DNA from 3 places in the Lysinibacillus sp. RS10 genome. Region 1 is predicted to be linked to each of the others. Evidence: riboswitches for the same ligand, from Rfam matches in the RefSeq annotation. Region 1 holds a riboswitch; each other region holds the start of a gene.
The links. Region 1 has a riboswitch for lysine ahead of ACB089_RS23455 (amino acid permease). Riboswitches for the same ligand answer to the same signal wherever they lie in the genome.
Positions count from the first base shown of each region.

Region 2: linked by a shared signal. The riboswitch ahead of ACB089_RS06200 (aspartate kinase) and the one ahead of ACB089_RS23455 (amino acid permease) in region 1 are both predicted to bind lysine.
Region 3: linked by a shared signal. The riboswitch ahead of ACB089_RS12710 (transporter substrate-binding domain-containing protein) and the one ahead of ACB089_RS23455 (amino acid permease) in region 1 are both predicted to bind lysine.

Region 1 covers NZ_CP167122.1:4,691,748-4,694,954, forward strand. The annotation lists gene ACB089_RS23455 (amino acid permease) at 34-1,497, opposite strand; lysine riboswitch at 1,584-1,761, opposite strand; gene ACB089_RS23460 (CynX/NimT family MFS transporter) at 1,937-3,145, shown strand; gene ACB089_RS23465 (nitric oxide synthase oxygenase) at 3,177-3,207, opposite strand, start outside.
Region 2 covers NZ_CP167122.1:1,209,776-1,212,982, forward strand. The annotation lists gene uvrC (excinuclease ABC subunit UvrC) at 1-1,245, shown strand, start outside; lysine riboswitch at 1,483-1,661, shown strand; gene ACB089_RS06200 (aspartate kinase) at 1,776-3,002, shown strand; gene ACB089_RS06205 (methyl-accepting chemotaxis protein) at 3,135-3,207, shown strand, end outside.
Region 3 covers NZ_CP167122.1:2,487,418-2,490,624, forward strand. The annotation lists gene ACB089_RS12700 (amino acid ABC transporter ATP-binding protein) at 1-195, opposite strand, end outside; gene ACB089_RS12705 (amino acid ABC transporter permease) at 208-933, opposite strand; gene ACB089_RS12710 (transporter substrate-binding domain-containing protein) at 1,122-1,976, opposite strand; lysine riboswitch at 2,094-2,280, opposite strand; gene ACB089_RS12715 (hypothetical protein) at 2,713-2,871, opposite strand; gene odhB (2-oxoglutarate dehydrogenase complex dihydrolipoyllysine-residue succinyltransferase) at 2,969-3,207, opposite strand, start outside.

The sequences.
Region 1 (3,207 bases):
GTCATTTTCTATGACTCACAGGGCAGTTTTATTTTATTGTTCTACTCTTAAATCACATTCCTCTAGTGGAAGCACTTTTGTTTTATGCTTGATTTTATAGCCAAGCCATAACAGTAAGAACAGTGGAATACCAATATATGAAACAAATACTCCGTACCAATCAATTTTGTCACCCATAAAGGCTGTGTAGTTTTGACCGATCACAACAATCATACAAACTGTAAAGGCAAATAGTGGACCGAATGGGAATAGCTTTGCTCTATATGGCAACAATTTCGGATCCAAGCCTTGTGCCTCGAACGCTCGACGGAAACGATAATGGCTATATGCAATTCCTAGCCAGGCAATGAAGCCAGACATCCCAGAGGCATTTAGAAGCCACATATAGACTACACCGTCACCAAAGAATGAAGCTAAAAATGCTAGGGAGCCTACAGATAATGTCGCCAATAATGCGTAAATTGGAATACCTCGACGGCTTAGTTTAGTGAAAATTTTTGGTGCATGGCCATCTACTGCTAATTGCCACAGCATACGAGAAGATGCATAGAGCCCTGAATTCCCTGCTGACAGCATAGCCGTTAAAATCACGGCATTCATCATTGACGCTGCAAAGGCAATTCCTAAACGGTCAAATACTAGTGTAAATGGTGATACAGCGATATCCTCAGACAACAAACGTTCATCTGTAAATGGAATCAGCATCCCAATTGCAGCAATCGCTAAAATATAGAATAAAAGAATTCGCCAGAAAACAGACTTAACAGCTTTCGGAATATTTTTACCAGGGTCATCCGTTTCCCCTGCCGTTATTCCTAGTAGCTCTGTCCCCTGGAACGAGAATCCCGCAGCTAAGAAAATACCAAATGTAGCAAGGAAACCACCGTGGAACGGTCCATCACTAATAAAGAAATTCGTAAAGCCTACAGGAGCTTGTCCACCTAAAATACCAAAAATCATTAAGAAACTGACGATAATAAAGATGATTACAGTGACAACCTTGATCATTGCAAACCAATATTCACTTTCACCATAGCTTTTTACCGATAGTAGATTGAACGTTAAAACGATAACGATAAATAAAGCAGTCCAAAGTGCTGATGAGCTATCCGGGAACCAATATTTCATTATTAATGATACAGCAGAAATTTCTGCCGCAATTGTAATTGCCCAGTTGTACCAGTAGTTCCAGCCAAGTGCAAAACCTAAAGCCGGATCTACAAATTTTGTAGCATACGTACTAAATGAGCCCGATGATGGCATATAAGCCGCCATTTCGCCTAAGCTCGTCATTAAAAAGTACACCATAATACCAATTAATGCATAGGCGAGAAGTGCTCCGCCAGGGCCTGCTTGCGCAATGGCACCACCACTAGCTAAAAACAACCCTGTACCGATTGTACCGCCTAATGAAATCATAGTAATATGACGGCTTTTTAATTCTTTTTTCAGCTTCGGCGCTTTATTGCCGAGCTGATTCACTTTTATTTCACTCACGATTTAGCTTCCTTCCTTCTTTAAAGAGGCAAAAAAAATGCCATCACATGAACGCAGTGATGGCTAAGTTAATCCTCAGTTCTTTCAAAAACGATAGCTCAACACGTTGTTCCAAACGTGACAGTTCTGTTCCTTTCGGAGACAGCCCCAGCATGAGGTTTTCAAGTCCCCTCACACTTCGGCGATATTTCCTTTCCACTAACATCTCTAATGCTTGTCATTTCCATTAGTATACTCTTAAATACCGCGACCTCTACCTCAATACAAACTTGAGGCATATAATTATTAAATTTATGATGTGTATTAGTTTAACATACGACCTTTGACATTTCAATAACCCGATTAATGTTCCGTTTTTTTCGAATTTTCCATCACTTTAAATAATTTAATACAATGGCATAGTAGTTCGATTATAATTGTTCTAACAGGAGGGATTTATTTGACTACTGATGAACATTCGACTACTTATCCTAGCAGGGAAATCAGCTGGAGAGGAACAACCTTATTATTAGTTATCGGCGTCATTTGTATTGCCTCGACATTACGAATGCCACTAACAGTTGTTGGGCCCATTATTTCCTTTATCCGTGAAGATCTCAGCATATCCAATGTACTCGCGGGCTTTCTAACAACAATCCCATTGCTAGCATTCGCAATCATATCACCATTTGCCCCTAATGTCGCACGTAAATTGGGGCTAGAATTAACATTATTTTTATCCACTATTCTTTTAGCATTAGGAATTATACTACGCTCCCTTGGCACAACTACTTTACTCGTGTTTGGTACTGTGCTAATTGGTATCGCTATTGCATTCGGTAACGTACTTATTCCAGGATTGCTTAAATTGAAGTTTCCCTATCACATAGGTTTACTTATGGCATTTTTCACAATGTCGATGAATTTGACAGCTGGGCTTGGTGCTGGCATTAGCTATCCTATCGCCAATTCATCACTTGGCTGGCAAGGTGCACTGGCCATCTCGCTTGTACTTGTGGTATTAACCATTTTAATTTGGATTCCACAGTTGAAATTTAATAAGCCTGAGTCTACTTTTAAGATTACAAAAGAACGTACACCTTTATGGAAATCACCTGTTACTTGGGCTGTAACAGGTGCTATGGGGTTACAGTCATTATTATTCTATACAACTGCTGCCTGGATTCCTGAAATATACATAGCACAAGGCTTAGCCGCAGATCGTGCCGGCTGGATGTTCTCCATCATGCAATTTTCACAAGTCCCGATGGCTTTAGCTATACCTATTATCGCTAGTAAAATGACGTCTCAACGCCCCCTTGTATTCATGTTTACGTCATTTTACATAGTTGGCTTTATTGGATTAGTAATGGAATGGACAAGCCTCGCAATACTGTGGATGGTGCTACTAGGCTTAGCAGGGGGTGCTTCATTCGCATTAGCAATGATGTTCTTTACACTACGTACCCGTACCGCTTTTGAAGCAGCTGATTTATCAGGCTTTGCACAATCCTTAGGATATTTATTCGCCGCAATCGGTCCAATCCTATTCGGATACTTGCATGATTTATTCGGTGGCTGGAACATCGTAGGCTGGCTCTTTGTTGTCGTAGTATTGATACTTTCCTTATGTTCTTTTAGGGCTTCTAAAAATGAATATGTAAATTAAAAAAGGCAGCTCATGTGCTGCCTTTTTTCGATTAATAATGTGGTTTCTGATAAAAATAGTTC
Region 2 (3,207 bases), 1.7 Mb from region 1:
GATATGATTGAGGATATGACGAAATTTTTAAATGGTGGTGTTGAGGCGGTCAAAAAGGAGCTCGAGGAAAAGATGCTTGCAGCTGCAGAAAATTTAGAGTTTGAGCGTGCAAAAGAGTTTCGCGATCAAATTGCCCATATTGACACTGTTATGCAAAAGCAAAAAATCGTCTCAAGTGATACAACGAACCGCGATGTATTTGGCTATGCAGTCGAGAAGGGCTGGATGTGTGTGCAAGTTTTCTTTGTTCGTCAAGGAAAGCTCATTGAACGAGATGTCTCGATTTTCCCAATTTATCAAGAGGCAGAAGAGGAATTTTTAACGTTCGTTGGCCGATTTTACGACAAGTTAGAACACATTAAGCCGAAGGAGATTTTTATCCCACAATCTATTGATGCGGATATTTTAACGGAATTACTTGATGTTCGAGTGCTAACACCAAAACGCGGGCAAAAAAAAGAACTTGTAGAATTAGCGATTAAAAATGCTGAAATTGCTGTAGCAGCAAAGTTCCAACTTATCGAACGTCAGGAAGAACGAACAATAGGCGCATGTGAGGCACTCGGTGAAGCTATGAGTATTTCAACGCCTTTACGAATTGAAGCTTTTGATAATAGTCATATGCATGGAACAGATGCAGTATCTGCAATGGTTGTATTTATCGATGGAAAACCAGCAAAGAAGGAGTATCGAAAGTACAAAACACGCACAGCTGCCAAACATGATGATTACGGGGCAATGCAGGAAGTAATAAGGCGTCGTTACACACGAGTATTAAAGGAAGGTTTACCTTTGCCAGATTTAGTACTAATTGATGGTGGGAAGGGGCAAATGGAAGTCGCACGAGAAGTATTAGAAGATGAGCTCGGCCTAGTCATTCCAATTGCCGGATTAGCAAAAGATGAAAAGCATAATACGTCACAGCTTTTATTTGGTGACCCACCTGAAGTAATTGCGTTAAAGCGCACAAGTGATGGATTCTATTTACTGCAACGAATTCAGGACGAAGTACACCGTTTCGCCATTACCTTCTTACGACAGCAGCACGAGAAGCATGCCATTCAATCTGTTCTCGATCATATAGAGGGTGTTGGTCCAAAGCGAAAACAGCAATTACTTAAGCATTTTGGCTCTGTCAAAAAAATCCGTGAGGCAAGTGAGTTGGCGTTACAAGAAGCCGGTATGCCTGCTAATCTAGCTAACAATATTCACGCCTATTTTCATTCAGCAGATCGTTCTTTGTAGCGAAAGCAAAGCGTCAGCTATAGAAGACTCCCATCTCTGAAGGTGGTGAAATGAATGCAGATGGAATTCCTTTTCAACAAGAGTCATTGTCAAAGGATTAGTCATATGCTAAGGTTGTATATAACATTGATCTAAAATAGCAATGTTATATACGGCTCCTTAGCTTATTGTAGATGTTTCAACTATATATACTACAAATTTTTTCGCTAAGGCAAAATTAAATACATTCACTATTTAAGTGATGATAGAGGTGCAAGGTTCAAGAGTAGTACATTAGAGGGCGAACAAGTCCAGTGACAATGTATGAAAGGGGAGCTTGCCGAAGTGGAGCATCGTTGTTTCCGATGCTGTGCTGGTTTTGCATTTAATAAATGTAAAACTGTCGATTCTAAACGTTTCGGAGAGCTATCTCACATGCGCAAGTAACTATTATTGTACATGTTATAGGCAGCTTTCACGTTATGTGAGGGCTGCCTTTTTTAGTTTTCTAGAGACAGCGAAATGATTGAATACGAAGGAGAATGATCTGTATGGCGAGAATTGTGATGAAATTCGGTAGTGCTGCATTAGCATCGACAAAGCATATTCAAGATGTTGCGAAAAGGGCGATAGCTGAAAAGGAAAGAGGCTATGATGTTGTCGTTGTAACTGCGGGAATGAGGAGTATGGCGAAAGAATTAGCAGAGATGGCTTGTGATTTATCAGATAGTGCGTCTAAGCGTGAACTAGATGTACTACTTTCAACAAGCTCACAACTATCAAGTGCGTTAGTTGCGATTGCTTTGCAGGAAGAAGGATATCATGCAGTGTCATTAACAGGTTGGCAGGCAGGTATTCAAACTGATGATATGTATTTCAATGCGCGTATCGATGATATTGATGTTAGTCGAATAGCAGAGCATTTTGCACAAGGACAAATCGTAATCGTTGCGGGGGAACAAGGTATTGATTGTTCACAGAATATTACGACGTTTGGTAAAGGCGGAGCGGAAACGACGGCTGTAGCTATCGCGGCGGCATTGGAAGCGGAGCGCGTAGATATTTACACGAATGTGGAAGGAGTCTATACAGCTGATCCAAGTCATGTTGCTAGGGCACAAAAGCTAAAAGAAATTTCCTATGACGAGATGCTAGAGCTATCAAACTTAGGATCACAAATTTTACACCCGCGAGCTGTAGAGTTAGCGAAGAAATTTCAAATCCCAGTTATTATTCGGTCGAGCGTAGTAGATACAGTAGGTACTTTATTGAAGGAGGAAGTTGGAATGGAGAAAAATTTAATAGTTCGTGGTGTTGCCTATGAGTCAGATGTTATTCGTTTAACGGTTGGTTATGATGCTTATTCTGATGCTTCGTTAGCAGATATGTTCACAATACTTGCAAAAAATCGCATAAACGTCGATATCATTGTGCAAGCAATAATAGATGGCTTAAAGCCGACTGTATCGTTTACCATTTTAAAAGAGGCGTTTGCAGAAGCATTACGTGTCTTAGAAGATAGTAAATTATCACTAGGATTTAGTTTTGCTGATTTTGAAATCGGCTTAGCAAAAGTCTCAATAGTTGGCTCAGGTATGGCATCTAATCCAGGCGTTGCTGCCCGTATGTTTGATCGTTTGCGTCGTGAAGGTATCCCGGTAAAAATGGTAAGTACATCTGAAATAAAAGTATCTGTTGTTGTACCTCAGGACGAAATGATTCGTGCAGCAAATGCATTACACGATGAATTCAATTTAGAACATGCACTTTACGTATAATAATGAATGGGGTGTGTCAATAAAAGGCACATCCTATTTTTTTCTTTATATTAATTTAATATTTTATCTATTGATATTATTGTATAGTAAAATGTAATTATATGTTTTACCAAGGAAAAGGTGGAGGTTTGTATGGCATTATTAGGTTTATTTCAAAAGCCAATTGAAAGCGTTGAAATACACAACGATTCCGAAATACAAATAT
Region 3 (3,207 bases), 2.2 Mb from region 1:
TTCACCTTTATAAATAATTTGACCACCACTAGGTGTTTCTAGTAGATTAATGCAGCGCAGTAGTGTTGATTTACCTGATCCTGAAGAACCGATTAAACAGACAACCTCACCCTTTTCTACTTGAAAGTTTACATCCTTTAACACTTGGTTACGCCCAAATGATTTACTTAAATGCTCTATTTTAATAACGGCCACTTGTTCGTCCCCCTATATTGCTTCTTTCTGTTCTTTTTGATAAGCATCTGGTCCATCAAGTCGTCTTTCTACATATAGTAAAATCCTTGATGCTGTAAATGTCATGATGAAATAAAGGACACAAGCTACGAAGAATGATTCAAAATAGCGGAAGTTATTACCTGCAATTGATTTTGTTTGGAAGAATAATTCCGTAACACCGATCACATTTAATACTGCTGTATCTTTAATATTCATAATTAATTGATTACCTGTTGCAGGTAATACATTTCTCGCAACTTGTGGTAAGACTACATATAGCATGATTTGAAAATGATTCATACCGATTGCTGAAGCAGCCTCATACTGTCCTTTATCAATCGATACAATACCACCACGTACAATTTCCGTCATATAAGCACCTGTGTTTAGTGAAACGACTAAAATACCTGCTGTAATAAAGTGCATATCAATACCAAATGCCATATCTAATCCGTAAAATACAACCATAGCTTGTACAATCATTGGTGTACCACGGAAGAATTCAACATAGCATGTTAGTATAAAATTAATGATCTTTAAGCTATAGTATTTTACACCCTTTTTACGAACCTTAATAGTATGCATAATTCCGATGAAAAATCCGATAAGTGCACCAATAATTGTACTAGTAATCGAAATAAGTAATGTATAATACGCACCTCGTAAAAACATTTGCCAGTTGTTCTCAACAATTGAAATAATCCATTCAAGACTCATGATGTGCCTCCTTACAACGTCGTGTTGTTTGCTTGTTCTTTTTTGCCTTAGCTATTTCATTGCAACTTACTTTTTCTTATTATTTTATGATTCTATTAGCTAGGACATTATCATTATTTAAAGAGGTACTCATTGAATAATGATGAAAAGATATTGCACGGACTAAGCAAGTAGTCCGTGCAGTCTTATTATTGTGCTGCTGGTTGTTGATGAATTGCTTCTTCCATAATTTTTTGACGATCATCTTCAGAAATACCTTTTAGAATTTCATTGATTTTTTCTAGATTTGCATCACCTTTACGTAAACCTACTGCGATAGAAGTGTTTGAAATATCTGTATCAAAGCCTTCTTCAAACTTTACATATGTGAACTTATCGTTTGCTGCAGCAGCTGAAATTCCTTCTGGACGTTCTGCTACATAGCCATCAATTTTTTCAGCTTCTAAGGCTACACGCATAGCTGGGAAACTATCCATTGCAGTTTGTTTTTGAACGTCTTTGATCTGATCTATCACATCGTAGTTAGATGTGTTTAATTGTGATGTGATTTTAGCTCCTGAAAAATCTTGGATTGATTTTGCTTTTTCATACTTGCTACCTTTTTTAATAACCATAACAAAATCAGAAGTATAGTAATTTTCAGTGAAATCAATTGTTTTCTTACGCTCATCAGTAGGTGACATCCCAGCAACAATGGCATCAATTTTATTTGATTGCAGTGCAGGTACTAAACCATCCCACTCCATTTTCACAATGACTAATTCTTTGCCCAAGCCTTCAGCGATTTTCTTCGCCATTTGCACATCGTAGCCGCCTGCATATTCAGCATTGTCGGCGATTTTTACTGCACCATTTGCATCATCTTGCTGCGTCCAGTTAAATGGAGCATAACCTGCTTCCATCCCAACACGGAATTCACCTCCGCCATCTTTATCTGCACCAGCATCACCTGTTGCTTCATCCTTTTTGTCGCCAGCACCACATGCTGCCATCACAATTGCAGTCATTACCGTTAACATTAATAACAACCATTTTCTTTTCATGAAAAACTCCCCTTTTCTGTAAAAAAATAAGACAACTGTACGAAAAAAGACCTAAGAATTGAACTTAGGTCTTATTTTAATTAACAGTTGCCCAAATCCTCACTATAATTTCCATGTTTCCGAGATAGCACAACCTAGTAAATCTGGAAAATAATTCACTAGGACAGTCCTGCACTTATTCACTGCAGACCCAGCATAAAAGTACGAGCTCCTTTTATACTTCGGCGGTAGTTCCTTCTCCATTGCGTCTTCGCTTGCTTATACTCAACAATGTACTAATAAATACCGCGCCTCTACCTCACCGTAGAACAAATGTGAGGTTTGTTTATTTAATTGATATTAAGATACTACAATAAAAGTAAGATATTCGTCAAGATAATTTCATCATTTTTCTGATTATTTACAATATTAGGGTATTACTCTTCTTATATCCATCGTACATTTTTTCAGAATTGAAAATCATCATTATTTTTTTTAGTAAAACCTTTACTATTTATTACTAAACTCCCATTTTAGTAATTGGAAAGAAATTGTTGATCAGTAAAGATAACGCCTTTTGTACTATATGTTTTTTACTATGTGAAGGTTTTGCAAACTTTGGGGCAACCTCTCCGTTGTTTTGATTGCTTTATCCTTTAGTTTGGCTTTTCTATCGGTAGCTTCGATTGCTTTATCCTTTGCCTTAGCTTTTTTATCTGTAGCTTTGATTTCTATCCGTCGCTTCAGTTACTACCCGTCACTCGGCCTTTCTATCCATCGCCTTCGATTGCTTATTCGTCACTTCATATCCATCGCTTCGTTTCCTATCCGTTACTTCAGCTCTTCTATCCGTCGCTTCGATTGCTTTATCCTTCACTCCGGCTCTTCTATCAGCCGCTTCTATTTTTCCATCCATCCACTTAAATTTCCTATCCATCGCTCCCTTAAATGTTCCATAAAAAGAAAAAAACCCTGCAAAACAAAGTTCGCAGGGTTTAAATATGATTTTGGAATTAAGAATTTAATAATAAATCTTCTGGGTTTTCAAGTAATTCTTTTACAGTTTTAAGGAAACCTACAGAATCTTTACCATCAATAATACGGTGGTCATAAGAAAGTGCTAAGTACATCATTGGGCGAATTTCTACTTCACCATTCACTTCTACTGGACGTTTTTTGATAGTGTGCATACCTAAGATAGCAGCTTGTGTACCATTCATGATAGGTGTAGACATTAATGAACCGAATACCC